3 regions of the Massilia sp. CCM 8734 genome follow, and region 3 is predicted to be linked to each of the others. Evidence: riboswitches for the same ligand, from Rfam matches in the RefSeq annotation. Region 3 holds a riboswitch; each other region holds the start of a gene.

Region 1 (9,714 bases), on a different contig from region 3:
TGCCGGCTTTCGGCGCGCGCGGCGAGCGCGTCGGGCGCATGCCGATGCACGTGCTACTTCACCTGCGCTACACGGCGCGCGAAGCGGGCAACCTGGCCGCACCTGCGGCTGCGCATGTCAAGGAAGTGCTGCAAGCGCCCGACGCGCTGTTCCAGCTGTTCTCGCTGAACTCGGACTTCGGCAATGCCTGGTTCATGTTCCGCAATGCCGCAACGGACGCGACCCGCCGGATCGATATCGCCGTCAACAGCGACCAGTTCCCCTACTGGGTGAAGCGGCTCGGCATGGACGATACGATACGCGCCAGGTTCGCGGTGATCGACTGGTCGAAGGACAAGCTCACCCTGGCGCCGACCCCCGTCGACTTCGCCGGCGACGCCGCTGGCGGGTGGACGCTGTCGATCGACCAGGCTTCGCCGGTGTTCGCGTTCGTGAAGACGAACCAGGCGAGGAAGGTGTACATGGCGGTGTCGTATGCGGCGCCGGCATAGGGCAATGCTGCCGTTTCAGCGGCGGGTCGCCGAAGACCCCCGTGCCCGGCGACGCCACCGCACAGGTGCGCGAGATGAAGGCCGGCGCGCGTTAAGGCGCATCCCGCGCCGCACGCAGCTTGCGCCCCAGCCTGCGCCAGCCGATCACCACGCCGGTCACGCTCAGGACGGCCCCGCCCAGGCTGAACGCCAGCATGAGCACGTCCCACAAGGGCCGGCGCTCCAGCAGCGGCAGCCAATCCCAGCTGTGCAGCATGGCGAACAGCCAGCGGCTCTGGCGTTTGTGGCGGTCGCTGCGGCCGACCAGCGCGCCCGTGTGCGGATCGACATACACCCAGCTCTGGTGCGCATCGGCGAAGGCGATGCGCCACACCGGCAGCGGCTTGCCGGCGCCGCCGGTCATGCTGTGGACGTCGCGGCTGTAATAGTACAGATCGTACGAGTCCAGGCGTTCGACCTTGGCCACCGGATGGGGCAGCAGCGCGCGCGCGGCGTCGAGCAGCGCGCCGCCGTCGACCGCCGCCGGGCGGCCGGACTGGCTGTCGAGCACCAGCGGCGCACCGGCGGCGCTCTGGGCCAGCACCACGGTGTCGCCCAGCACCCGTGTCCACTTGAGCTCGCGTATTCCCGGACCTGCGGCGGCCAGCAGCGCCGCCGGCGCGGCATCGCGCGCGGACGGCAGCAGCGCCGTGCCTTCGAGCGCCTGCATGCGCAGCGGCGCCGCGCCGCCGTCGAAGATGCGCCACGGGTTCATCGACATCAGGCCGCTGAAGATCCAGCTTGCCGTCACCACCCCGAACAGCAGGCCGCCGATATGGTGCCAGCGCATCAGCGCGCCCGGATAGGGCGAGCGCGAACCGCTGCGGTACGGCGCCCGCAAGCGCCAGCGCAGGATGCCGACGCTCGCCCCGCCCAGTACCATGAGGGTGCCGGCGATCGCGAGCCAGTTGACGATATCGGCCCAGTAAGGTTCGAACACGGTGCCGCGCAAAGGGTACAGCCAGTGGATCCACGCGCCGGCGTAGTTCCACAGCCGTTCGCTGCGCGGCGCATCGCGCACCACTTCGCCGGTCCGGCCCGACACGTACAGCAGCGTGTGCTCCGGGTCGGCCAATTGCACGCGGTGTAAGGGGCGGTGGCCATCGAGCCCGCGCGAGTGGGTGAACGCATCTTCGTCCACCGGGCCAAGGTAGTGCGCGCCGACACCCGGGCCGGCGAAGGCGGCGGCGCTGGCCATGGCGCGCGCCTGGTCGGTGAGCGCTAACCGGGCGCCGCTGCGCGCATCGACAGCGATGGCCGCCGTGCCCCTGGCGCCGGCGGGCTGGGCCAGATACACCGGCTCGCCGCCGCTGGCGGCCGCCAGCCTGAGCTCCTTGAGCGGCCCTTCGATGCCGGCCATGGCCAGCGCCTGTTGCGGCCCAAGCAGCGGCGCGTCGGGCTGCAAGGCCGGCGAATGCCCCAGGCGCTCGGCCTCGGTCAGTTTCGGATAGCCGACGTACATCATCACCACGCCGGAGACGAACCACATCGCAAAAAAGGCGCACAGGACGATGCCCAGCCAGCGGTGCCCCAGGAACAGCAGGCGTTTGAACGAGATCCCCATCGCCGCCCTCAAAACGCCACGCGCAGCGCAAGGTCGGCCGTGCGCGGCGCGCCCAGATACGCCATGCTGGCCCCCAGATTGACGGCGTGCACCCGGTCCCCCGCGTTGCGCACCCGTCCGACCACGGTCACATCGCGGCTGATCTGGTAACTGAGGCCCAGGTCGAGCAGGGTGTAGGCCGGCCAGTCGATGGTATTGGCTGCGTCCGCATACACGCCGCCCACGTGGCGCAGCCCCATGCTGGCCTTGATGCCAGGGGTGAGGGCGTAGCCCAGCCACAGGTTGGCGACGGTGCGCGGCGTGTTCGTCGGCGTCTTGCCGGCGAGCGAGACGCCACCCTGGCGATATTGCTCGTATTGCGCATCGACCCGGGTCAGATTGCCCTGGATCGACCACTGGCGCGTAGGCTGCAGGCCCAGCGACAGCTCGACGCCCCTGGCCGACTGCTCCCCGACCAGGACGGTCAGGGTGCTGTTGTCCGGGTCCTGGGTGGCGATGTTCTTGCGTTCGATGCGGTACGCCGCCACTGCGGCCGTGCCTTTGCCTTGCCAGAAGTCCAGCTTGGCGCCGACCTCGCGCTGGCGGCCGGTGGTCAGCTCGCTGTTATTGCGCACGTCGGCAAACGAGGCGGTGGACAAGACGCCCGACGGCGGGTCGGCGGCGGTCGCGTACTGGACGTAGGCGGAGGCGCCCGGCGCCAGGTTCCACACCAGGCCGGCGCGGCCGGTAGTCGGGCGGTAGCTGCGCGTAAAGCTGGCCGGGTTGGCGGCGCTGATCTCGCGCCGGTTCACCAGGCCGAGCGCGATGCGCTCGTGGCGCAGCGCGCTGACCACGTTGAGCGACGGCGCGATGGCGGTCCGGTTTTCGAGGTAGATGGCGCGCGTGGTGACCTTGTTGTCGCGGTCCGGCCGCAGCGCCGGGCTCATGCCGGCAATGTCGAAGAAGCGCTCGGTCGTAAAATCGTAGGGATCGACCTCGCCGAGCGAAGCCGGCAGGCTGTTCGGAAAGCGGGTCTGCTTGTTGACGCTGACATCGATGCCGAGCGCCCAGTCGCTGCGCCGGCCCGCGAGCTCGCCCTTGTACGTGGCGTCGAGGCGGTCGCCGAGCATGCGCTGTTCGTGGTGCTGCAACAGGATGCCGGAGCGCGCCACTGCCGTGTTGGACTGGTTGAAGCGGTAGCTCTCGACGTTGCGGTAGTCGCGCAGCGCATCGTAAAGGTAGACCGTATTGGTGAGCGCGACCTGTTGCGTGGGGCGCCATTCGGCGAGCGAACGCAGCCAGTGGACGCGCTGGGCGTAGATGCCGTCGGCGCTGTTGTAGTTCTTCGAGCGCGTGGCCGGGTCGATGCGCGCGCGCCCGGCCACGGGATTGATCAGCGGCGTGCCCCAGTAGGGCCGCGCCACGTCTTCTTGCTGGAACTCGTAGGCCAGGGTATGGCGCAAGCGTTCGCCGAGGTCGGAACGCAGCGACGCGGCCAGCTGGGTCGAGCGGGCTCCGCTGGCGTCGATCCAGCTGCCAGCATCGCGATGGTTGAGGTCGATGCGCAGGTAATGCCCGTCGCCGGCCGCGCCACCGATGCGCCGGTTCAGGCCGATGGACGCTTCTTTCAAGCCGTTCGTGCCCAGGCGCACTTGCGCCGCGCCGGCGTCGCCCGGTTCCGCCACCCTGGTGATGTAATTGATGGAACCGCCGACCGCTCCCGAGCCGAACAGGAAGCTCGACGGGCCGCCGATGGCCTCGACCCGGTCGATGATCCAGCTGTCGACCGGGCGCGCCGCGATCGCGTACTGGACGTTGATGCCGTTAAAGAGCTGGCTGATCGAACCGCTGCCGAAGCCGCGGTAGCTCACGCCGATATTGCCCGGCGCATTGTGGGCGGTGACGCCGGCGATGGCGCGCAGGATCTCCTGAGTGTCCTGGGCGCCCCGTGCGTCGATCATGGCGCGGTCGACCAGGGTGACGGTGGCCGGCGTTTCGCGTGGCGTGAGGCCGAGCCGGCTGCCGGTGGCGGAGGGCGTGTCGAGGTTCAGTTTGCCGTTGGCGCGCGGCGCCGTGCCTGTGATCTCCACCGTGGGCAGAGGCTCGTCGGCCCGCGCCTGGGTGGCCATGGCGCCGCAGGCCAGGGCGATGGCGAAGGGGAGGGCGGCGCGGGAATGCGCCAGCGGCAGCGTAGCCGCGTGGAATGGGTGTGCAGTCATGTTGTGCTCTTGTTCGGTTGCCTGGTGCAGGCGATTGGAAATTGGCGCGGCACGGATCGGATGCGGCAAAGCCGCAGGCGCTGCCGCCTGTTCCTCTGCACTGAGCGATGCGTGCGCGATGTTCTACCGGATCAAGACCACGGCGGGCCGCGCGCGTGCGCCGCCGTCCATGCGAAGCGGGGTTTCGGCGCGTCGGGGAGCGGCGCCGTGGGTGGCGCGTCGGCGATGGCCAGCGCCAGCGGGTGGGGCGCGGGCGGCAACAGCAGCACGCCGTTGCCGTGGTGGCAGTACGGGCAGTGCTGGCGTTTTTCTTCGTGCGACGGCGGCGCAGGCGCGCCGCCGGCTAGCGCTTCGCCGGCGGCCGCCACGCTGCCGGCCCGGCAGATGTCGCCCGGCAGAAAACGCGCCGCGGGGTCGCCGCCGAAGGCGTGCGAGAGCGCCGGCGCGAGGACGGCCATGAGCACGGCCAGCATGGCCATCCAGGCTGCCAGGGCAAACGCCCTGCGGCTCATGCGCATCGCCGGCGCGCCGCGTGTTGCATGGTCGCGCTCAGAAGCGCCACGCCAGGCCGGCGCGCAGGGTGCGCATTTCGCCTGGATGGGTATGGATGTCGGCCACCGGCGCCGCTTCGCCCGGCAACTGCGATTCGTAGTAGTAATCGATGTCGCTGGCGCGGCGGTCCAGCAGGTTGAGCACTTCGAGGGTGAGCTTGAGGCGCGGCGCGATCCGGTAGCCGAGCTTCATGTTGAGCAAGGTGGACGACGGCGAACGCACGGAGTCGTCTTCCAGCAATGCACGCGGGCCGAAATAGCGCAGGCGCACGCCGCCCGACCACGCGCCGGCCACGCCCGAGACACCGAGCGAGGCGGTGCGGCTGATCGAACCGGGAATGAAGGCGCCGGCCGGATCGTGGTCGCGAAAGCGCGCGTGCGACCACGCCAGGTTGGCGTCGATGATCCAGTCCCTGGCGGGCGTGTAGAAATTGGCCAGTTCGATGCCGTGCCGCCGGCTCGGGCGGCCCGCTTCGGTGGTGCCAGCGTCGCCGATGAAGATCAGTTCGGAATCGAGGTCGAGCCGCCAGGCGGCGATGGTGGTCTGCATGCCCGGCACCAGCCCGGCCAGCCGCAAGCCGGCCTCTTTGCCGGTGCCGCGCACCAGCGGCGTGGCGCGCTCGATCGCGGCGCCGTCGGCGTCGACCGCCAGTCCGGTCTTGGGATCGACGGCGCCGGTGACGCCGCGCGCGTCGTTGCTGTGGAAGCCACGTCCCCAGTTCAGGTAGATCTCCGCATGTTTGCCCGCCGTGAAAATGGCGGTGAATTTTGGACTGGTGATACGCGCATCGACCTTGCCGGAGTTGGCGGGCGTGTCGCTGTCCACATCGAACGCGTAACGGTCGGCGCGCAAGCCGGCCACAGTACGCAGCCAGGGCGCCCAGACGGTGCTGTTGGAGAGATACAGCGCGCCGCTGCGCTCCTTGACGTCGTCTTCGCGCACCGTCGACATGCGCTGGCGCGCCTGGCTCAGATACAGGCCGACCGGCGCAAGGTGATCGGCGCGCAGCTGAACGCCGAGCGCGGTCTCGGAAGCGAAAGGCCCCAGCGCATGGCGCCATGTGCGCGCCGCGTTCAAGCCGAGAATGCGGCGCCTTTCGGACTGGTGGAACTGGTCGCCGTGCTCGGGGTCGCCGAGCATATAGGTAAAATCGCTGAACAGGTCGAGCCGCGATGCGATGACGTAGGCATTGACCTTGCTGGCGCCGTCGCCGTACTGGCGGCTCCACTCGCCGGACACGCTGTAGCGCGCGGTCTCGCCGCCGTCGGTCGGGGCCAGGGTGCCGTAGCGGCCGATCAAACCGGCCGCGAGCGCGCGCTGCGGCACCTGGTCGGTCGAGGTCCAGGACGAACGCATCGCCATCGCCGTCACCCGGATCTCGTCATCGCCGGTCGCGCGGTGGTACGACAGCACGCCGTTGATGCGCTTGTAGTGTTCCGGCGTTTCCCAGGGACCATCCTGGCCCGCGCGTTCGAGGGCGTACAGCAGCGTGCCGCCGGCCAGCGCGCTCGAGTTGGCCACCAGCGCGCGCTGGAAGCGATGCTGGCCCGCCTCCACGCTCAGCAAGCCTTGTTCCATCTGCCGCACGTAGTCGAACGCGGCTGCGCCGGCGGCCGAAAAGTCGCCTTCCTCGGCATAGTAAGTGCCTTTTTTGTACTGAATGGTGCTGACCAGCTCCGGAATCAGGAAATTCAGGTCCGAATAGCCCTGGCCGTGCGCGTTGGTCGGCAGGTTGACCGGCATCCCCATCACGCTGGTGCGGAAATCGGTGCCGTGATCGAGATTGAATCCGCGCGCAAAATATTGGTTGGCCTTGCCGTCGCCGGCGTGCTGGGTCACGATCAGGCCGGGCACCGCTTCGAGCAGCTCGCCGGTGCGCAGCAAGGGACGGTTTTCGAGCTGCCTGGCGGTCACCGTGCCCTGGTTGGCCGAATCGGCGACACCGAGCGGGATCAGGCTGGCGGACACGCGCACTTGCTGGACGGGAGCAGGCGCATCGTCATCGACGGCGGCGTTGGCGAAGGCGGGCAAGGCCGCCAGCAGCAGCGGCGACAGCAGGCGCAGCCCGCGTTGCGACGGGGCAGGGGTGGTGTTTTTCACGGGTACTCTCTGTAAAGACCGGACCGGCCGGCCTGTTTTTTGTACGGCGCACATCCCCGTGCACCGAGAAAAAAGAAGCGGCGGCCGACGCAGGCGTGAGAGTCGATGGCGAGGCGGGAGCGACGCCACTGCGCGCGCTCCCGGGCGATCCACAAACACGGCAATTCCCGGCCGCTTGCTTCCATGCGTCCTGGCCGGTATCCGGGCTGACAGGTCAGATTGCCTCGCCTTCCCATGCCGGCGGCACAGTGGACCATGGAGACAACCGGCCGCGCATCGTTGGACGACATGCGGCGCCTGCTTTACCGTTGCGGGGACAGCACACGTTTGCCGCTGATATCAGCGCGTGTTTCCCGTTTAACTGCCGCCTTCAGAGCAAGGCCGCGAGCACCAAAACGTGGCAATCATACGGACTGCTGAGACGTTTGGCAATATTTCCATGTGCTACGGTCCGGGTCGCCAAATGGCATGGCGCGCTCCCTTACGGCTGAATCTGACGAACAAGCAGATAGACGACCTGTGGCTGGCGATGCATTGGCGAGGGTAAGCGCACGCGCAAGGACTTGCGCCGCCGGGCGGGGGTTCAAAAGTAGCATATCGGCAAAATTTCATTGTTTCCGGCGCGCATAATCATTTATCATTCCACTATTGAGAATACGTCTCATTCACGAGGTGGTAAATGATCTGGATGTCCATCGGCGCGGCCTTGTTGGCCGCGCTTGCATTTTACCTGGCCTCGCCGCATCAGTCCCTGTGGGCGGCGGCCCCGCGGCGTCCGCTGCGCTGGCTGGCGCTGCCCTTGTGCGCGGCGTCGGTGCTGGCCGCCAGCCATGGCTACGGCTTCTGGTGCGGCGTCTTTATTGCGCTGTCCGCCCTGATGCTGGCGCTGGTGGCGCTGCCTTACGTGAATGCCTGGAGCCGGGGGCGCCATGTGGGGTAAATCGTTGGCCGCCGTATTCCTCGCGCCACCGCTCGGCGTGGCGCTGGTGGGCTTGCTGGCCCTGCTGAGTGGCAACCAGCAGCGCGACACCTTGCCGATCCTGCTGATGTTCTTCCCGACGTGGGTGGGGGCGATGGCGCTGGCCTATCATTTCAAGACCGCCCTGCGCGCCTGGCTGTGGATGGGTGGCGCCACCCTGGCCGGGTTCGGCTTGATCCATGGACTGAAGGCTGCCGGCCTGCTGAGGATTGCGGCATGAAGTCGTCCACGCTGAAAACCTACATCGCGCTGCATACCTGGGTTGGCCTGGTGGCCGGCTTTGCCCTGTTCATTGCCTTTTACGCCGGTGCGATCACCGTCTTCACCAAGCAATTGCATACCTGGGAGACGCCGTCGTCGGCGCGCGCGCCGATCGCCTCCGAGGCCGGCGCGCAAGCGCTGATCGACGCCGTGCTGCACCGGCACCCGTCGGCAGAAGCATCGTTCACGCTGCTTCTGCCCAGCGTGAATGAACCGCATTTGACGCTCGACTGGGACGAGCGCGACGCGAATGGCGGCCAGACCGAGCACCAGTTCCGCCTGGCGCCCGACGGCGCGCTGCTGGACGTCAAGCCGCAATCGGAATTGTCGCATTTCCTGTATCGCCTGCACTACACGGCCGGGCTGCCGGCAAGCTGGGGCATTTATGTGCTGGGCCTGGTCTGCATCCTGTACGGCCTGGCGCTGGCCAGCGGCGTGGTGGCGTACGCGCCGCTGTTCCTCAAGGATTTGTTCGCACTGCGCATCGGCAAAAACCTCAAGCGCATGTGGCAGGATGCGCATAATGTGATCGGCATCCTGTCGCTGCCGTTCCATATCGTGTTCGCCTGGAGCGGCGCGGTGCTGGCGCTGGGCGTGCTGCTGCTGGCCCCATTCCAGTTCCTGGTTTTCGACGGCAAGCTGCTGCAATTGATCGAGCCCGATATTGCGGCCACGGCGCCGCTAAAGGCGGCCGGCGTGGCGGGTCCGCTGCTGCCCGCGGACCAGTTGCTGGCACGCGTACGCCAGGCGGCGCCGGGCATGCTGGTGACGCACGTGTACTATCAGCACGCGGGCGACGCCAATGCCCATGTCATCGCGTACGGCGATATCGGACAGCGCACGCTGACCAGTTCCGCCGCCGTGGTGCTCAAGGCGGGCAGCGGCGCCGTGGTGCGCGTGATGACGCCGCAGCAATATAGCCCTGGGACGACCTTCCTGCGCGGCCTGCAAACGCTGCATTATGGGAATTTTGGTCATGTGGCGGTGCAGTGGATGTATTTCGTGCTTGGACTGGCGGGCGCCTTCCTGTTCTACAGCGGAAACTTGCTGTGGATCGAAGCGCGCCGCAAGCGCCAGGCGCAGCGCCAGCCGCTAAGCGGGCGGCTGATGGCCCAGGCCACCTTGGGCGTGTGCCTGGGCTGCGTGGCGGGGGTGTCGGCGGTCTTCCTGGTCAATAAATTGTTCCCCGCCGCGCCGGGCGAGCTGCCGCTGTGGGAAGAGCGCGGCTATTACGCGGTGTTCCTGGCGTCCCTCGCATGGGCCTTCATCCGGCCGCCGGCGCGCGCCGCATGGGAACTGCTGGCCTTGTGCGCCACGCTGACCCTGGCCATTCCGCTGGCACAGTGGGCGGCGAGCGGCGTCCATCCGCTGTTGTCGTTGTGGCGCGGGCAATGGGTGGTGGCGGGCGTGAACGCGGTGGCGCTGGTCGCCGGCTGCGCATTCTGGAAAATGGGGCGCGCGGCCCTCAGGCGCGGCCGCGATGGCGACCTGCACAGCGTGTGGTCGCTGCGCGCCGTCGATGCGCCTGGC
Region 2 (9,714 bases), on a different contig from region 3:
AGCCGGCCCGCCGCGATCGTCAATAACGCCACTGGACCGTCAGTTCCGCATGGCGCCGCGCACCCAGCAGGTACTGGCTGCCGCCGTACGAGGTGCTGGCGTACAGCTTGTCGGCCAGGTTGCGCAGGTTCAGTTGCACCAGCACGTGGCGGCTGGCCTGCCAGCCGACGCTCGCATCGAGCACCGTGTAGGCCGGCAGAGACTGGGTGTTGGCGTTGTCGATAAAACGCGCGCCGACGTAGCGCGCGCCGCCGCCGGCGCGCCAGTCGCCGCTGCGGTAGCCGAGCCAGAGATTGGCCGAGGACGTGGGCGCGTCCGCCGGACGGTTGCCGGCGCGCGAGACGTTGCCGCTTTCGACCAGCTGGTCGAACTGGGCGTCGGTATAGACCGCGTTCGCTTCCAGGCGCCAGGCCGGCGCCAAGGCCACGCTGGCGCTCACCTCCACCCCGCGCGACGATTGCGCGCCGCCCTGGATCGACAGCGCCGGCTTGGCCGGGTCGCGCGTGATGATGTCGTCCTTGCGGATGCGGTACAACGCGGCCGTCCACTCGGCCTTGCCGCCGGCCAGCGATTGCTTGACGCCCGTTTCCAGCTGGCGCGAGCGGGTCAGCTTGTAGCGGCTGTTGGCCAGGTTCAGCGACAACAGGCTGGTCACCGGATCGCTGCCGCTGCTGACCTGGCCGTACAGCGAGGTATCCGGCGCCAGCCTCCAGGTCAGGCCCAGGCGCGCGGCGGTCGATTGCAAGGTAGCGTCGAAGCCGGCCGCCCCCTGCAGGCTGGTGCGCTCGACCTGGTAGCGGTCGTGGCGCAGGCCCGCCAGCAACAGCACAGTCTCGCTGAATCGATAAGCGTCTTCGACATACAGCGCATGCGTGACGGTATCGGTCGTGAAGTCCGGGCGCAAGGGATCGGGGCTGTCGAACACACCCGGCGCAAAACCGGTCGGCGCCACGCTCGATGCGCCGCCGTAGGGGGCGTTATTGGTGTGGGTGAAATTGATGGTGGCCGCTTCCCACCCGGCCGCCAGGCGGTTGGCGCCGGCGTCCCAGCGCGCCTCGAGCCGGTTGCCGGCCTGCTCCTGGTCGTGCGCGATGGCGATGTAGTCGCTGCGTTCGACCAGCTTCGCCTGGGCGTCGTAGAAATAGCTCTCCACATTGCGCCAGTGGCGGCGCGCCTTCATGTAAACGAGTTCGTTGCTGACGCTCAGGGCCGGCGTGACGCGCCAGGTCAGGCGGGCCAGCGCCTTGTCATCATCAAGGCCGATATCGGCGTCGCCGACGTTGTAGTTCTGCCTGCGCAGCGCGCGCGCCAGGGCGCCGTTGACCAGCGGGGTGCCGAAGTAGCGCTGCGGCTTCTGCTCCAGATGATCGAGCTGGAGCTCGAGGTCCAGCGTGGGCGCCAGCGCATACGCCAGGCTGGCCAGCACTTTGCCGTGGCGCGCATCGCCGCGTTCGATCAAGCCGTCGCTGCGGTCGGCGTAGGCGTCGATCCGGAACGCCCCGCCCTGCCCCAGCGCGCCGCTGGCGCCCACGCCGGCGCGCAGTGCACGCCCGGCCCCGATGCCGGCCATCGCCTCGAACGCGGCGGCGCGCGTGGGCGCCTTGCGCACGGCATTGATGGTGGCGCCGGTGGTGCCGCTGCCATGGATCACCGAGCCCGGGCCGCGCAGCACTTCGATGTACTCGTAGCCCCACGGATCGGCGGGATAGCTTGCCGTGCCCGAGCCGACCTGCGGGCGCTGGCCGTTTTCCAGGATGGCGATGGCGCTGTTGCCGCTAAAACCGCGCGCCGAATAGGCGATGCCGTTGCCGGGCGAGCTGATGTCGGTCAGGCCGGTGGTGCGGGTGACGGCGTCCTTGAGCTGCACGTCGCCGCGCGCTTCGATGCTGGCCGCACCGAGCGACTCTACGCTCGCCGGCAAGTCCTGCGCCGCCCGCCCGCTCCGGCTGGCGGCGCCGATCTCGCGCTTGAGGCCAAGGCCGTCGTCCGACGCCGCCTGGATGGTTACCACCGGCATCAGCGCCGGTGGCTGGGCCCGGGCGGCCGGGGCGCACAGCAGTGCGATGGCGGCGACGATGGGGCGGATGGGGGTGGAACAAGCGTGGCTGGAAAACATCATGGAAGCGCCTGACGTAGTGAATGACCGGATCGGCCGATGGTTACGTTCGCAAACGCATGCGCCGCCACCATGGCACGCGCCGCTCGCGCAGGGCGAACGGAAACACGTACAACGGCGGCGTGCGCTTGCATTGGCAAAACAGAAAAAGGACGACAAATAACAGGCAACCCCACACCCCGGGCGTTGCGCGTGCATCGTGACTGGCCGGTCTTCTGGCTCGCCGTCATCCTTCCCTGGTCTTGCCTTCCCATGCACTGCACAGTGGCGTTCGATCAAAGTCGTCAGGCTTACAGCAGCGGGGGCTGCGCCGGACTGGCGCGAGATGAAAATCTCGTGCGTCACCGGCTTCCCGTTTCACCCTCCAGCCGACAAGCGGGAGGGCACCATTCACATTGGGCGCATTTTAGTGCGCAAAATCGTTTTTGTCACATCTTTCCTGCGCCAGCCAGCGGGATGGCGTGGGGATCCACCGCCCGCTGGCCGTACTGCGCATTTACAACAAATCTACCGATTTTCAATGTTTTCTGTACAAGACGAATGGTTAATTAGCACGCTTGTGCATATTTGCAATACATTGAAATGCCCGCGTTCAGGTTGGCCGGCATGGCAGGCCTGGCGGACGGGTCCAACTAAAAAGGAGACGCTTCATGAGCATTCGCTTTCGTCGTTCTTTGCACACCTTGTTACCCTTCCTTGCACTACTCGCCCCGGCTTCCGAGGCAGCCGCCAGCACCCTGAACCAGAACGCCTCGTGGACCATCGACCGGGCCGGCACCAGCACCAAGTACCGCTCGGTGGCCTATGGCGACTCGATCTATGCCGGCTTTAACGGCTCCGTCACCAGCGCGGCCAAATACGCGGCGCCGACGGTCAACGCGGAGTATCTCTCGGGCCAGTGGGGCGCCGACGTCGAAAGCGTGCGCCGCACCAAGTCCGGCGCGGTGGCCGAGGACGTGTACAACAACAAGATCGTGGCCGAGCGCTCGTATATGCAAGCAAGTAACACGCGCGTGGTCACCTTCGAAATGTGCGGCAACGATGGCTTGCAGGCGCGTTCGGCCTTCAAGAGCCAGACTGGCACCTGCAACTACAGCGTGCTGACCGCCGCCGAAACCAGCTGCAAGAAGTATGTGACGGCCGCGATGGACTACATCAACGCCAACGCCTACGCCGGGGTCAAGCTGAAGGTCGTCTCCAACCTGCACTATCCGGGCTACGCGGTGGACAATGTGCAGAGCACCTGCAAGGATGCGGGCACCGGCGCCACCGTCAAAATGCAGGACAAGTTCCTGCCCGCGCTGGCCAGGATGAACTTCATGATGTGCGACGTGGCGCGCCAGAAGGGCTTCCAGTGCGCGGATAATTTTGCCCAGTACATGGGCGCCGACTACGACAGCAACGGTGACGGCCGCATCGACGCCGAGGGCTTGCGCTATGTGAGCGGCGAGAGCGAAACGAGCTACGTCAACCGCCTGACCACGGCACTGCGCTCGACCATCCGCGACGCCAACACGCACTTTGTGTCGGCGGGCAGCAGCTACGACTACATCCAGTCGGACGACACCCACCCGACCTACAATGGCAGCACCTTCAGTTCCGGCCTGTTCGGCAGCACCACCGGCAGCGGCGCGCCGCGTTACACGAGCTTCAGCGGCGGCAAGAATCCGATCTGGAACCAGTACGGCCATGAGCGCATGGGCTGGGCGGTGTCGACCTACAATCCGGTCACGCCGTAAGCAGCGGGCGCCGATCCGTGGACACGCCTCCGCGTTCCGGGCCGGCGCAGTCTGGCAGCGAGCAGTCCGCTGCCAGCCGCGCCTGGCGGCCCTCCCGGGGCCGCGCCGTCATCGTCATGCTGCTGGCTCTTGCCTGCGGCGCCGCGCTGTTCTTTTTATGGAAGCCGACCCGCAGCGGGGCCGGCGCCGCCGCGCCGATGGCGGCAGCGCCGCCGCAGCCGACGCATCGGCCGGCTGCGGGCGTCGCACGCGCGCCAGCGCCTGTGCCGGGGCCGGCCGCGCCGGCGCGCCCGCCCGAAGGTGACGCCGACCCCACGCGCGACCTGTCGAGCTACGTCGCGCGCGGGGAAAATCCCAGCATGGCGCAAGTCATCGAACGCCTGCACGAGCGCGGCATCCATTCCGGCCTGGGCGCCTTTTCGCCACCGGGAACGAGTCCGCCGCTGGTCGGGCTGGCGGTGCCCGAGGATTTCGTTTTGCCGAAGGGCTATGTGCGCCATCACCAGGCCACCGATGACGGCCAGCGCATCGAAGCGGTGCTGATGTTTGCACCCGATTTTCAGTTGGTCGATGCCAGCAACAAGCCCATCGAGATGCCCAAGAACCTGGTCGTCCCGCCGGAACTGGCGCCGCCCGGCTTGCCGATCCGGCGCATCGTCATTCCACCGGCACGGTCGGGGCGCTGACCACCATGGCCTTATTGAATCACGCGACAGTGCGCACTGCCGGGGGCATCCTCGCCAGCGGCGCCATGGTGGCGCTGTATGCGCGCGGCGGCGTCGCCTGGCCGCTCGGGTTCGTACTGCTGGCGCCCTGGCTGCGCATCCTGGACGCCAGCCCCACCTTGGCGGCGACCTTGCTGCGCGCCTGGCTCATGTCGCTTGCCTACACGGCGGCGGCGTTCGCCTGGTTCGGCTCCGCGCTCGGGATCTATGCGCAGGTCGGCGCGGCCACCGGCGTGGCGCTGCTGCTGCTCGCCGCCCCGCTGTTCCAGCCGCAATTCATCGTCTTCGCCCTGGTGCGCCACATCACGCTGCGCCGGCATGGCGCCGTGCTGGGCGCACTGGCCGGTGCGGCGGCCTGGGTGGCGACCCAGGCCGCCGCGCCCGGCTTGCTTGGCGACACGCTCGGCCACGGGCTGTATCCATCGCGCCTGCTGCGCCAGGGCGCCGACGTGGGCGGCACCGCCGGCCTGACCGTTCTGCTGTTGCTGGCCAACGAAGGCGTGGCGGCGGCGCTGGCGCGCCGTGCCGATGGCTGGCGCGTCGCCGCCCGCCCGCTCGCGGCCGCCGCGCTGGCGCCGCTGCTGCTGGCCGGCTACGGCCTGGTGGCGCTGTCGGCCAGCCCCGCTCCCGCCGGCAAGCCGCTGCGGGTGGGATTGATCCAGTCGAACATCGTCGCCTACGACCGCCAGCGCCAGGAAAAGGGAACCCACGCGGTGGTGCGCGAGATTCTCGATACGCATTTCGCGATGAGCTACGACGCTGTCGTGCGCCAGCGCGCCGATGCGGTGCTGTGGCCGGAAACGGCCTACCCCACCACCTTCGGCCATCCGAAGAGCGAGGCGGGGGCCGACTTCGATCGTGAGATCCTGGCCATCGTCAATGCCGCCGGCGTGCCGTTCGTGTTCGGCACCTACGATCGCGACAGCGCCGGCGAATACAACGCCGCCGCGTTCGTGCAGCCAGGCGCCGGCCTGACGGGTTTTTATCGCAAGACGCACCTGTTTCCACTGACCGAGTACGTGCCGGCCTGGCTGGACGGGCCGCGCTTGCGGCGCGCCCTGCCCTGGACCGGCGACTGGCGGCCCGGCAACGGCGCACGCGTGTTTCCATTGCGCCTGGCCGACGGCCGCGAGATTCCGGTGCTGCCCCTGATCTGCCTCGACGATGTCGATCCCGCCCTGGCCATCGACGGCGCGCGCCTGGGTGCGCAAGCCATTCTCACGATGTCGAACGACTCCTGGTTCAGCGCCAGTCCGCTGGGGGCGGAAATGCACCAGGTGGCGGCGGCGTTTCGCAGCATCGAAACGCGCCTGCCGCAGTTCCGCGCCACCACCAACGGTTACAGCGCGGCGATCGACGCGACCGGCGGTGTGCTGGCCGGCACGCGCATGGGCGAACGCATCCTGGTCATCGCCGATGTACCGGTGCGCGTCCCGCCGCGCACCTTGATGGTGATCTGGGGCGACTGGGTCGGACTGGCGGCCGGCGCCTTCCTGCTGGTACTGGCGGCATGCTCGGCGTGGCCAGCGTGGCGCCCGCGCGCCGCGCACGCGCCGGCGCCTGTGGACCTGAGCATGCCGGGGCCGGTCGATGTGGCCGTGCTGTCGCCCGCCGCACGCATGGCGGCGGGCCTGTTGCGCGTGTTCGCGCGCGGCAGCCTGCTCTGGATGTGCATGACGCTGCTGCTTGACGAGGCCTTGCGCACCAACACGCTGGCGCAAATGCGCATGTTTTCCGCGTTCTTCCTGGCGCCGGAAGCGGCCGCGTGGTGCGTGCTGTTCCTGTTTTCCGCAAAGCTGTCGCTCGCCGATGGCAGCCTGGTGCTGGCACGCGACGCGCGCCGCCTTCAGATCGCGCTGGCCGACATCGCCACGGTGCGGTGCTGGCGCCTGCCGCTGCCCTGTCCCGGGATCTCGGTGCGGCTCGCCGGCGGGCAGCGTTACGCGCTGGCGCTGACCGATCCGGGCGCGCTGGCCGCGCACCTGGCTGGCGCCGGCGGCCCGGCCATCCAGCAGCGCACGCATTCGCGCACGGTGATGCAAGCCTACGCGCAAGCGGCGCTGGCGATGCGGCGCTCGCGGCTCGATCATCCGGTCGCCAAGTTCGTGCTGCTGCCGCTGGCGCTGGCGATTCCGGCTTTCCACCTGCACCAGCAAATTTCGTACGGCGGCCCGTTCGGGGAATACTACAGTTTTGGACTGAAGGCTTACCTGACCGCCTTTGCGCTGTGGTGGGCGGCCTGGGCGATCGGCGTGGTGCTGAGCGGCGCGCTACTGCGCTCGGCAATTGAAAGCGCGACCCTGCTGGCGGCATGGCTGCGGCCCGCACGCGCGGTCGATATCCGCCAGCGGCTCGAACGCGGCGGCCACCTTGCGCTGTTTCTCGGCCTGCCGGCGTGGCTGCTGCTGACCATCTTCCGCGCTTAGGAAACCGACTTGAGAATACCGTGCGCCAGTGAGCCGCGGCCCTGGCTAGCGTCGTGGGTTAGCCGGGGGAGTCCGGCATCAGGCGGACGCCAAAATCGGCGGGCTTGAATGCGGCGGGCCAAGGCCGCTCCAGCATGAGGTCGGCAGCCAGGGAGCCGAGCGTATCGGAACAGGCGGCGCTGGAACCATTGCCAGCCGTTGCGACAAACAGGCCATTGCCCAGGGCATCGATATATGGCTTGCCGTGATCGCTGTACGTGACCAGGCAGCGCTTGACCTGAACCGCGCTCACGTCAAGGCCGGGAATCAATGCGCACAGGGCCTGCACCATATCCTGTCTTGGATGCTGGCATCCATGCTTCATCCAATGCTGCATCTGGTCCAAGGTTTGTAAAATCACGTCTTCATCGGTATTGGCGCCAAGTTTGATGTAGATATTCCCATCGGGATACACCAGCGGCGGGGTGAGATAGACATCGGAGATCCGTGGCGCATCGATCTGGTAAGCGATTGCCGGCATGCCGCTCAAGCGTTGCGCATCGGCGCCGGAGACCTTGACGAGTATGGTGGTTTCCGATTTGACCCGGATGGCTATTTGCCGCCGGAAGAACCCAAAGCAATTGGAATACGCTCCTGCGCAGATCAAGATGTTCTTCGCTGTGAATTGCCGCCCCTGGTCGGTCGTCAATGTCCAGTGCGCCGGGGTCTTTTCAGCGGCGACGACCGTTTCGCGGATGACGCTGGCCCCCTGCCGCATGGCGATGGACAGCTGGCTCCGGATCAGGGCGCGAGGGTCGATGATGCCGGCCGGCGCCATCTCCAGCAGCGCCTCGTGGCCAGCCGGAACGGCGACGGATGGGCACAGCGCCGCCATGTCCGGGCGCGCGGGCCAGACGTGTTCAACCGCCGTCGCGTGCGCCAGTGCCGCGATGGCCCGCACGTCGGCGGCAGGCGCGATATAGAGCATCCCTGCAGGACGGTAGAAATGCGTGGCGCTGGCCGCTTCCAGGGCGCCAAAGCGCGACATCGATTGCCGGGTGAGCTCTCCCCACAGCCGGTCGCGGCTCAGCTGCGTGCAGATGCGGCCCTGATCGTAGTGGCTGGAGAACACACCGTCGTGCGCCTCCGAGTCCACCGGTTCATCGGGGCCGATGGCGGCAACGCGCTGCGAACCGCAGCTCAGATAGCGCAAGGCGGCGGCGCCGATCATGCCCTTGCCCACCACCAGATGCTCGAACGTCTCTGTCATGCGGCCTCCCTAGCGCAGGCGTGATGCGATGTAGGGCGCATCGAGATGGAAACCGGCGCCGCTGCCGGAGGCTCGCGTGCGCAACCAATGAAAGCCCAACCAGAAGAAGCCGTCGACCGGGGTATCGCAAGCCTGGGGCAAGCCATGCGTGTCCAAGGCCCGAACCACATCGTCAATCAATAACCAGCTCAAATCGGCGCGCCAGCCGGTCGCCCAGATAACGGTGTGGATGCCTGCTTGCCGCAGATTCAACTCTGTTGGCGGCGACAATGCCGACAATGGCTGATGCGCCCGCCATTCGGGTTCGGCAACGGGCGCGGCAAAGCCCAGGCGCACGACGTCATCTTGCCGCGCAATCCAATCCTCGATGTGGCCGATCAGCTCATCGTAGCCTTTTTGGGCAAAGAGAATATGCTCATCCAGATTATTGTCGAACAGGGCCAGCTCACCGTCGGCCGACATGCCGCGTAGCGTGCCCAGCAGCGTCACGCCCATGCGCGCAAGAGAATGGTGGGAAATCGGGTGGTCGCTCCCGACGATGGGGAGGCGGTCAAAGCGCTCGCCGGGATCGATGAGCTCCTCCTTGGGCGTAGCGAGCAAGCCGGTTCTCTCCAGCCAGAACATGATGTCCTCGCCGCGATGGCTGCGCGGTGTTCCCTTCACCATGGAGGTGGCCAGATACACGCGCCTGCCGGCCTGCGCCAGCTCCTCGCTGAGCTGCACCCCTGTCTGCCCTGCGCCGACGACCAGGACCGAACCGGCCCGCAGCGTGGAAGGATTGGTATAGGTCCCGACCCGATACTGCTCGATCTGAGGGCCGATCCGGGCGGCGCAGGCGGGGATCCTGGGAAGTTGATAGTTCCCGGGCGCCGCGATCACATTCCTGGCAAGATAGACGTGCGACCCCGCCTCCCTCTCGACGTGCACCCGGAAGCCCCCATCGGGCGCCTGTTCGACGGCGATCACCTTGCTCTTCTCATGAATCGGGAAAGCACGTTGTGCGATACAGTCGTCCCACAGGCCCAGGATAGTGCGCAAGGCCAGGCCGCGCTGGCGGTCCGGAAGGCCGTCGCGCTGGCCCATCAGGCGCGAAAAGGCCAACGGCGAATTGATTTTGAAGCTGTCCCAGCGCGCGGAACGCCATTGCTCCAGCGCTTGCGCCTGTTCCAGGACGACGTGCTCACGCCCCGCGCGTTGCAGGACGTAGCTCATGCACAGGCCGGCCTGGCCCGCGCCGATCACGACAGTATCGATATGATGAATCTCCTTATTCAAATCCCATCCTCCCGGCAGCGTTGATTGCGCGACTAAACGATCAGCATGGAGTCGCCGAACATGTCGAATTCATAGCCGCCGACGCTCAACAGTTCATCGTAGCCGCGCATGAGCAGTTCCTGGCCTGCGAATGCGGCGGTGAGCACGATGTGGCTCGAGCGCGGCCGGTGCAGATTGGTCAGCA
Region 3 (9,714 bases):
AATCCCACCACACCTGATCATGAAAATACTGTTGATATCCGCACTGCTGTTGTCCACCACCGCCCTGGCCCAGGTGAAGATCGACTCGCCCAACAGCGGCTGGCGCAATTCCAAGGGCGCCAAAGAGGCGTATTCGCAGGATGTGAATTATCCGGCGGCGTCGGTCAGCGTGCAGGAGGGGCAGAGTCCGACGGCCGAGATTCGCGGGCGCATCGGCGGCAAGGGCAAGAGCAAGCCGGCCACCCTGGTGGTCAACGGCGTGGCGATGCCGATGGCGGTGCAGGAAGATGGCAGCTTCGCGCGCCCGTATGCCTTCGGACGCGGGTCGAACAGCGTGGAAGTGCGCTCGCCCGACGGCAAGGCGCGCAATCGCACCCAGTTCCTCGATTCGTACGCCGGCAAGACCCAGTCGCGCCTGCGCGTGGTGCTGTCGTGGGACAGTGACGGCACCGATGTCGACCTGCACGTGGTCGCGCCCGACGGCGGCCACTCGTGGTACGGCAACCGGGTCATGCCCAACGGCGGCGCGCTCGATGTCGACGTCACCACAGGTTATGGCCCGGAGATTTTTTCCAGCGCCGCGCCGCCGAAGGGGAACTACCACGTCTATGTGAACTATTACGGGGCCGGCCAGGACAGCGGCATCCTGACGGTGGCGCAGGTGGCGATCATCACCAACGAAAATTCACCGAACGAGCGCCAGGAAGTGGTGCGCGTGCCATTGCGCGCGCCGGGCGAACTGACCTTGGTCAAGTCGTTCGTTTATCCTTGACCTGCGCTCCGAAAACAACGCCCTTCATCGGCGCTTTGACAGTTTTTGAAAGGCATGTAAAACTGTCGTCAGGAAATACGATCCTGGCTGCGTACCGACCGCGCCAGTCTTCTGACGAATTGGGAGTGCAAGTGAGTACTGCAGCATGGATCTACGATGCCAGCATCGTTATCAGGAACGCCCGGCAACCGGAGGCGTTCAACGCGATTCGCACATCGTTCGAAGGATGCGACTCCTTTTTCGCCGAACGCGCACGCGCCGAACGGGACTTCCCGGCTTTCCTTGAATCGATCGGCTTCACCAGCCAGCGCCAGGAAGGCGCGCTGCTGATCGACGGCGGCGATATCGAGATCATCACCAACTGGCTGATTCGCCTGTTCGACACGCTCGGACCCTTCGTCGAAGCCGGCGGTGTGCTGGAGATCCGCGACGAAGAAGGCGAGCAGATGACATTCTGCTACGACGGCAAGCAGATGGACATCGAATTCAGCGAGTAATGCAAGGCGCCGGCGCGCCGCTTCATGCTACATTGGCACCCCATCAATTTTGAAGGAGTGCTGCGTCATGCCACCGAATCCCGACATCGCCTCAATCCGCGCCGACCTGCTCGACGAGATGGCTGCCTACATGGAGCGCTGCGCCGAAGACCCGGACAACGAGCCCCCGTACGGCAAGGCCGAAATCGACGAGTGCGCGAATATCCTCGACGCATACGCCGCCGCCATCGACAAGCTCTCCAAGCCTGCCGATCATGCAGCGATCATGAAAGAAGTTGAACGCGTCGTCGTGGCCCTCAACGAGTTCGATGAACGCGCCGGCGGCGTGATCGAGACCGAAGAGCGCGAAAAACTGTGTGACATCATCTACCTGGTTGCCAAGGATGCCGGCCTGCAAGCCGACGAAGACATCACCGAACAATGGCGCGACTGGTAAATACACGCACCGCGACGCGCACTGCGACGCCCACCTCGCGCGCAACCTTGCAATTTATATAGTCCAGACCTATACTTCGCCGGTAGTCAAGCTTCTGGTTCTGGCAAACGATCGTTTGCCGGATTAAATGGGAAGCCGGTGCGCTCCTCCACGGAGCAAAGCCGGCGCTGCCCCCGCAACGGTAAGCGAGTCAAGGATGTGTATCACGCCACTGTGCAAAGCATGGGAAGGCGCATATCCCGGAAGTGGGCTTTGGCCCCGCCACTCGCCAGCCCGGAAACCAGCCGAAGCGGTAAGTCGTTTGTATCGCGGAGGGCGATCCAGGTGGATCGCTGCGTACCGCACCCATCTCATGTTCCTTCTCTTCGTACAAGCCCCCGGTTGCCGGCCATGGCAAGACGCGCGCGTCTGCATTGGACTGGCTCTATGCGCAGTGCTTTTGGAAGGAATGCCATGTCGTCGATCCGCAGCGTCACCCCCACCTTTGACGAACAAGTCCCGTTTACCGCCATCAAGGAGCGCATCGTGCAAGCCATGTGCGCCGCCAGCCTTGGCGCCGTGCTGCTGTTCGGCGCCGGCTTCGCCTCGATGGAAACGCTGCACAACGCGGCGCACGACAGCCGTCACTCGGCCGGCTTTCCATGTCACTGATTCGCACCGCGCCCTCAACGGGCCTGGGCACCTTTAACCGCATTCTCGCCAGCGCGGCGGCGGCCGGCATCCTGGCCGGCCTGCTTCTGACCGGCGTGCAGCAGGTGCAAGTGGCGCCCATCATCCTGCAGGCCGAGGTGTTCGAAAGCGCCGCGCCCAAAGCGCTGGAAGTGGCCGCGCCGCACAGCCACGCCGACGCCACGCCGCACGAGCATGCGGAAGGCGGCGCGCATGAACACGGCGGCTGGCAGCCGGACGACGGTCTTGAACGCACCTTCTACACGGCGGTGGCCAATATCAGCGCCGGCGTCGGTTTTGCGCTGCTGCTGGCGGCGGCCATCAGCCTGCACGGCCGTGCAAGCGGCTGGCGCGCGGGCCTGTTGTGGGGTGCGGCCGGCTACACGGCGTTCTTTGTTGCGCCCTCGATCGGCTTGCCGCCCGAGCTGCCGGGCACCGTCGCCGCGCCGCTGCTGGCGCGCCAGCTCTGGTGGACCGCCACCGTCGCGGCCAGTGTCGGCGGCCTGGCGCTGCTGGTCTTCGCCAAAAACTGGCCGCTCAAGATCGCAGGCGCCTTGCTGCTGTTCGTGCCGCACCTGATCGGATCGCCGCAGCCGGCGCTGCATTCGAGCAGTGCGCCGCCCGAGCTGGCACGCAGCTTCCTGTACGCGACCTTGCTGGCGAATGCCGCCTTCTGGCTGGCCATGGGCGCGCTGTCGGGCTACTTCTACAAGAAGTTCGGCTGACCGATGCGCACCCACGACCGGCACGTGTTCATGTGCGTCGGCCCGCGCTGCACCGAAAACGGCGTGCAGGCGCAGGCCGTGTTCGAGCATATGGGGCGCGAGATTGACGCGCATCCGGACTTGTGCGTCAAGCGCACCCGCACCCACTGCATGGTCGCTTGCCGCAATGAAGGGCCGATCGTGGTGGTGTATCCCGAAGGCGTGTGGTACCGGCGCGTCGACGAAGCGGCGGCCGCGCGCATCGTCAGCGAACACCTGATTGGCGGCGCGGAAGTGACCGACCTGATTTTCCATCGCATCGGCGAAGGCGACACACTCGTGGCGGACAATGACACCTGATTTTCCTCAAGGCCCGACGCCCATCGCGCTGCTTACCCACGCATCGAACGACCTGACGGTCCTGCACCACGCCGTAAGCCAGTTGCCGCCCGAGTTCGGCGCGGTGGCGGGCGTGAACCTGCAAGGGCTCGACGCTGATGGCGGCGCCACGGCGCTGCTCGCGCGCGAGGTGCAGGGCGCGCGCATCATCATCTTGCGAGTACTCGGGCGACTCGGCAGCGTCCCCGGTTTTGCCGACCTGGTAAGCCACGCGCGCCGCACCGGCCAGCACCTGATCGCCATCAGCGGCACCGGCGAGCCCGATCCGGAGCTGGCCGCGGTGTCGACCGTCGCACCGGACGTGCTGCAACAAACACTGAACTACTTCCATTGCGGCGGCAGCGGCAACCTGGCGCAGTTGCTGCGCTATTTGTCAGATCATCTGCTGCTGACCGGATTCGGGTACGAAAGCGCGCTGGCGCTGCCGGAACACGGCATTTATCATCCCGACCTGGCGCAGGGCGCCGGCATCGACGACTGGCTGGCGCTGCGCAAAGCCGGCGCGCCGAGTGCCGGCATTGTGTTCTACCGCGCGCATTGGATGAGCGGGAACACGCGCTTCATCGACGCGCTGCTCGACGCGCTGGAAAAGCGCGGCATGAACGTGCTGCCGGTGTTTACGTCGTCCTTGCGCAGCGGCGCCGGCGGCGGCGGCGAGCTCCCGGACGCGCTGCGCTACTTCAGCGATGCGCGCGGGGTGCATATCGACGTATTGATCAACACGACATCGTTCGCGATGGGCGAGATTACGCCTGGCGGCCCCACGCCGGCCGGCTGGTCGGTAGGTGTGCTGGAAACGCTGAACGTGCCGGTGCTGCAAGCGATCACCAGCGGCATGACCCTGCCGCAGTGGGAGCAGTCCGCGCGCGGACTCAATCCGCTCGATACCGCGATGAACGTGGTGCTGCCCGAATTCGACGGGCGCATCATCACCGCGCCGGTGTCGTTCAAGTCGCGCGCCGCCGGCCTGCAGGGCGACGCGGTCGAATACGAGCCGGTGCCGGACCGGGTGGCGCGCGTGGCCGGCATCGCCGCGCGCTTTGCACGCCTCAAGCACGTGCCCAACGTCGAGAAGCGCGTCGCCTTCATGTTCACCAATTCGAGCAGCAAGGCGTCCCAGATCGGCAATGCGGTCGGGCTGGACGCCCCGGCTTCGCTGATGCGCATCCTGGACGCCATGCGCGATGCCGGCTACGACGTCGGCCAGCCGCCCGCCGACGGCACGACGCTGATCCACGACCTGGTTGCGCGCTGTTCGTACGACCAGATTTACGTGACCACCGAGCAGTTGCGCAACGCCGCCGGCCGCGTGCCCGCCGCGCTGTACGCGCAATGGTTTGCCGAGCTCACGCCCGACATGCAGGAGAAAATGAGCGGCCAGTGGGGCGCGGCGCCGGGCGAAGCGTATGTGTGCGACGGCCACCTGGCGCTGGCCGGTATCGAATTGGGCAATACCTTCGTCGCGTTGCAACCGCCGCGCGGCTACGGCATGGATCCGGACGCGATCTATCACCAGAGCGACCTGCCGCCGACCCACCATTATTACGCCCTGTACCGCTGGCTGCGCGATGTCTGGCGCGCCGACGCCATCGTCCACGTCGGCAAGCACGGCACGATGGAATGGCTGCCCGGTAAAGGGGTGGGCCTGTCGCAGAACTGCTTCCCGGACGCCTTGCTGGGCGACTTGCCGCTGTTTTACCCGTTCATCATCAACGATCCGGGCGAAGGTTCGCAGGCGAAGCGGCGCGCGCACGCGGTCGTGGTCGACCACCTGACGCCGCCGATGACCACCGCCGATACCTACGGTGCGCTGGCGCAGCTCACGCAACTGGTCGACGAGTATTATCAGGTCGAAGTGCTGGACCCGGCCAAGCTGCCGCTGTTGCAGCAGCAGATCTGGGAACTGGTCAAGCAGACCAACCTGAATGCCGACCTGCAGGCGCGCCTGCTGCACCATGATCATGATCATGACCATGATCACGATCATGGACACGGCCATCACCATCATCACGACCATGATCACGATCACGATCATCACCACGAAGAAGACGGCGAGCTGCCGGCCGCGCTGGCGTCGATGGGTGGCTCCGACGTGGCCCACCTGATCGAGGATCTTGACGGTTATCTGTGCGAGCTCGGTTCTGCCCAGATCCGTGACGGCCTGCACATTCTCGGCGGCGGTCCGGACGCGGAACAGATGCCGGCCATGCTGGTATCGCTCACGCGCCTGCCCAACCTGGATATTCCGGGCCTGCAGGCCGAAGTGTCGAAACTGTTCGGCCTGACGATGGACCTGCTGCTCGATCAAAAGGGGCGCCGCATCAACGTGGCGCCGGCACTGGCGCGGCTGGCGCAGTGCGCCGTGGTCACGCGCTCGGATGCGCTCGACGCCATCGACGCCTTGTGCCTGCGCTTGTTTACCGAACTGGCGGCGCGCGAATACCGCCCGGCCGCCATCGATGAAGTGCTCAACCTCGTCTTTGCCGACATCGACGGCGACCAGGTGGCCGCGCCGCTGCTGCAACCGGCCATGCGGGTCAAATCGAGCATGCTCTCGCAAATGGGCAAGGCACGTCCCGCGCCCGCTGCCGTGCGCGCTGCTGTTTCCCCCATCGCGCCGGCCGCGCCGGCAGTCGATCGTTTCGACGCGCTGCGCAAGGTGCTCGGTTTCGCGTGCAGCCAGCTGGTGCCGAACCTGGCGCGCGCCACCGACGAAATCGACAACCTGATCAATGGCCTGTCCGGCGAATACATACCGGCCGGCCCAAGTGGTTCGCCCACGCGCGGCATGGCGCACATCCTGCCGACGGGGCGCAACTTCTACTCGGTCGACCCGCGCAGCGTGCCGTCGCAATCGGCCTGGCGCGTCGGCCTGCAACTGGCGCACGAGGTACTGACGCGGCACGAGCGCGAAACCGGCGAGTATCCCGAGAGCGTCGCCATCAGCATCTGGGGCACCAGCGCAATGCGCACCCACGGCGACGACGTGGCCCAGATCCTGGCGCTGCTCGGCGTACGCCCGGTATGGCGCGCCGAAAGCCGCCAGGTGAGCGGCGTGGAAGTGATCCCGCTCGACGAACTGAAACGCCCGCGCATTGACGTTACGACCCGCATCAGCGGCTTTTTCCGCGACGCGTTCCCGCAACTGATCGACCTGATCGACGATGCCGTGAACACCGTCATCGCGCTCGACGAACCGCTCACGCACAACTTCGTGCGCAAGCACTACCTGGCCGAACTCGGAGGCTGGATAGAGCAGGGACTGAGCCCGGAAGAGGGCGCGCGGCGCGCGTCGTACCGCGTGTTCGGCGCCAAGCCGGGCAGCTACGGCGCCGGCATCCTGCCCTTGATCCAGCACAAGAACTGGGAAGCCGACGCCGATTTCGCCGAAGCCTACGTCAACTGGGGCGGCTACGCCTACGCGCGCGGTGAACAGGGCGCCGACCAGCGCGACGCCTTCAAGGTGCGCCTGTCCGGCGTGCAGGTTGCCCTGCACAACCAGGACAACCGTGAACACGACATTTTCGACAGCGACGACTACCTGCAATTCCACGGCGGGATGATCGCCACCATCCGCGCGCTGACCGGCCAGCAGCCGCGCCACTACTTCGGCGACAGCGCCGATCCGGCGCGCGCGCAGGTGCGCGACCTGAAGGAAGAAACCCTGCGCGTGTTCCGCTCGCGCGTGGTCAATCCCAAATGGCTGGCCAGCATCCAGCGCCACGGTTACAAGGGCGGGCTGGAACTGACGGCCACCGTCGACTACCTGTTCGGCTACGACGCCACGGCGCAGGTCATGGACGACTGGATGTACGAAGACGTCGCCCAGGCCTACGGCTTCGACGACACCATGCAGCGCTTCCTGGAAGAAGCCAATCCGTGGGCGCAGAACGCGATTGCCGAACGCCTGCTGGAAGCGGCCAGCCGTGGCATGTGGGCCGAGCCGCGTCCGGAAACACTGGCCAAGCTGCGCGAACTGTATCTCGATAGCGAAACCCTGCTCGAAGCGCGCGGCGAAACGGCGCGCAATGGATAAGATGAAGATCATGAACTTTCCGTTTTCGGCCATCGTCGGCCAGCCGCAGTTGCAGCGCGCGCTGATGCTGTGCGCGGTCGATCCCGGCATGGGCGGTGTGCTCATTCGCGGCGACAAGGGCACTGCCAAGAGCACGGCGGCGCGCGCGCTGGCCGACGTGCTGCCGCATATCGACACGGTCGCCGGCTGCGCCTACAACTGCGGCGCCGGTTCGGTGTCCGAGCACTGCGACGCCTGCGCCAGCGGCGCGCCGCGCCTGGCCCCGGTGCCATTCGTGACCCTGCCGCTGGGCGCGACCGAAGACCGCGTGATCGGCAGCGTTGATCTTGCGCGCGCCCTGCAAGGTGGCCAGCGCGTGTTCCAGCCTGGCTTGCTGGCGGCGGCGCACCGGGGCGTACTATATATAGATGAAGTCAACCTGCTGGCCGACCATCTGGTCGACGTTCTGCTCGACGTGGCGGCGATGGGCGTCAATTCGGTGCAGCGCGAAGGGCTGTCGATCCGCCACCCGGCGCGTTTTACGCTGGTCGGCACCATGAACCTGGAAGAAGGCGACCTGCGCCCGCAGCTGCTGGACCGCTTTGCCCTGATGGTCGAAGTGGCGGCCCCGCGCGACAAGAAAGTGCGCTCGGAAGTGGTGCGCCGCCGGATCGCCTTCGAAGCCGATCCCGCGGCATTTTGCGCGGCGTGGGAAGAGCAGCAGCAGGCCTTGCACCGCCAACTGGCCGAAGCCCAGCGCCTGCTGCCGCAGGTAGCGCTGGACGACGCCATGCTGGACCTGATCAGCCACTTGTGTTGCGAATTCGAGGTAGCGAGCCTGCGTGCGGACATCGTCATGCATAAAGCGTCGCGCGCCCTGGCCGCGCTGGACGGACGGCTGCAAGTCACGCCGGCCGATCTGCGCAGCGCGGCCGAACTGGTGCTGCCGCACCGGCGCCGCCGCAAACCCTTCGAACAACCGGGCCTCGATCATGACCGCCTGGACGAATTGATGCGCGACGCATCGCCGCCGCCGCCCGCGCAGGACGACGCCAGCGAATCCGACGACGGCGAACAGACGCCATCCGATGAACAAGGCGAAGAGCAGGTGTTCGCAGCCGCGCCCAGCGCCGCCGCGCCGCGCATCGTGGTCGAATCGACCTCGGGCCACAGCAGCGCGGGCCGCCGCAGCGAAGCGATGGGCGCCGCGCGCGGAAGAGTGGTGCGGGCCGTGCCCGACGAGCAGCCGACCAGCATCGCCATCGGCGCGACTTTACTCAGCGCCGCCATGCGCGAGCCGGGCCACGTGCAGGTCACGCGGGCCGACCTGCACCAGCAGATCCGGGTCGGCAAAAGCGCCAACCTGATCTTGTTCGTGGTCGACGCCTCCGGCTCGATGGCCGCCCAGCGTCGCATGGAAGCGGTCAAGGGCGCCGTGCTGGCCCTGCTGACCGATGCGTACCAGCGGCGCGACACGGTGGCCGTGATCTCGTTCCGGGGCCAGTCGGCGCACCTGCTGCTGGCGCCGACGGGTAGCGTGGACCGTGCGGAGCAGGGCTTGTCCGACCTGCCGACCGGCGGGCGCACGCCCCTGCCGCACGCGCTGCACCTAGCGCTCGACACGCTGGAAAAATCGGCCCACCGCGCCCCGGCGCTGATGGTGCTGCTCACCGATGGCAAGGCCAACGTACCGCTGGCGGCCGATGGCGACGCCTGGCGCGAGTCGCTCGACCTGGCCGGCAAGCTGGCCGAACGCGGCGTGCCCGCGCTGGTGCTCGATACCGAGAGCGGCTATTTGCGCCTCGGACGCGCCGCGCAACTGGCGCACACCCTGGGCGCCGAATGCCTGACGCTCGAGCAGCTGTCGGCCGACAACCTGGCGCTGACCATCCGCGCGCGCCTGGCGCCCACCTGACAACACAGAATATGAGGAGCAGTTCTACATGATTATTTGCATAGGCGCGGGACCCGGCGATGTCGGCTACCTGACGCAGCGCGGCGCGCAGCTTATTCGCGAGGCCGACGTCGTCGCCGGCTTCGACGCGGTACTGAACGTCGTTCAAAGCCTGATTCCGGCCGAGGCCCATGTCATCGGCATGGCCTACCGCGACCAGGTAGCGCAGCTCGACGAGGTGGCGCGCCTGCACCATGCGGGCAAGCGCTGCGTGGTCGTGTTCATGGGCGACATCCACTTCAGCGGCTTCCAGTACCTGGAACGGGTC

What was found. A riboswitch is a leader RNA that binds a small molecule or an ion and turns the genes downstream of it on or off. The one in region 3 is predicted to bind cobalamin.
Region 1: it holds a riboswitch for cobalamin, as region 3 does, so the genes downstream of both, F2P46_RS00405 (TonB-dependent receptor) here and F2P46_RS10875 (CbtB domain-containing protein) in region 3, are expected to answer to the same signal.
Region 2: it holds a riboswitch for cobalamin, as region 3 does, so the genes downstream of both, F2P46_RS00535 (TonB-dependent siderophore receptor) here and F2P46_RS10875 (CbtB domain-containing protein) in region 3, are expected to answer to the same signal.

The regions. Positions count from the first base shown of each region.
Region 1 covers NZ_WHJI01000001.1:94,738-104,451, forward strand. Annotated here, with positions in the region: gene F2P46_RS00385 (hypothetical protein) at 1-491, shown strand, start outside; gene F2P46_RS00390 (PepSY domain-containing protein) at 583-2,094, opposite strand; gene F2P46_RS00395 (TonB-dependent siderophore receptor) at 2,103-4,292, opposite strand; gene F2P46_RS00400 (DUF2946 domain-containing protein) at 4,424-4,804, opposite strand; gene F2P46_RS00405 (TonB-dependent receptor) at 4,842-6,944, opposite strand; cobalamin riboswitch at 7,119-7,354, opposite strand; gene F2P46_RS00410 (hypothetical protein) at 7,624-7,884, shown strand; gene F2P46_RS00415 (hypothetical protein) at 7,874-8,143, shown strand; gene F2P46_RS00420 (PepSY-associated TM helix domain-containing protein) at 8,140-9,714, shown strand, end outside.
Region 2 covers NZ_WHJI01000001.1:122,633-132,346, reverse strand. Annotated here, with positions in the region: gene F2P46_RS00535 (TonB-dependent siderophore receptor) at 20-2,119, opposite strand; gene F2P46_RS00530 (hypothetical protein) at 2,118-2,279, shown strand; cobalamin riboswitch at 2,304-2,522, opposite strand; gene F2P46_RS00525 (SGNH/GDSL hydrolase family protein) at 2,767-3,855, shown strand; gene F2P46_RS00520 (hypothetical protein) at 3,873-4,541, shown strand; gene lnt (apolipoprotein N-acyltransferase) at 4,547-7,006, shown strand; gene F2P46_RS00510 (FAD-binding oxidoreductase) at 7,065-8,255, opposite strand; gene F2P46_RS00505 (NAD(P)/FAD-dependent oxidoreductase) at 8,265-9,530, opposite strand; gene F2P46_RS00500 (S-adenosylmethionine:tRNA ribosyltransferase-isomerase) at 9,563-9,714, opposite strand, start outside.
Region 3 covers NZ_WHJI01000009.1:118,542-128,255, forward strand. Annotated here, with positions in the region: gene F2P46_RS10855 (DUF2300 domain-containing protein) at 1-2, shown strand, start outside; gene F2P46_RS10860 (DUF2135 domain-containing protein) at 20-772, shown strand; gene F2P46_RS10865 (hypothetical protein) at 904-1,269, shown strand; gene F2P46_RS10870 (hypothetical protein) at 1,337-1,705, shown strand; cobalamin riboswitch at 1,784-2,009, shown strand; gene F2P46_RS10875 (CbtB domain-containing protein) at 2,159-2,356, shown strand; gene F2P46_RS10880 (CbtA family protein) at 2,347-3,099, shown strand; gene F2P46_RS10885 (ferredoxin) at 3,103-3,438, shown strand; gene F2P46_RS10890 (cobaltochelatase subunit CobN) at 3,428-7,513, shown strand; gene F2P46_RS10895 (magnesium chelatase subunit D family protein) at 7,524-9,407, shown strand; gene F2P46_RS10900 (cobalt-precorrin-7 (C(5))-methyltransferase) at 9,436-9,714, shown strand, end outside.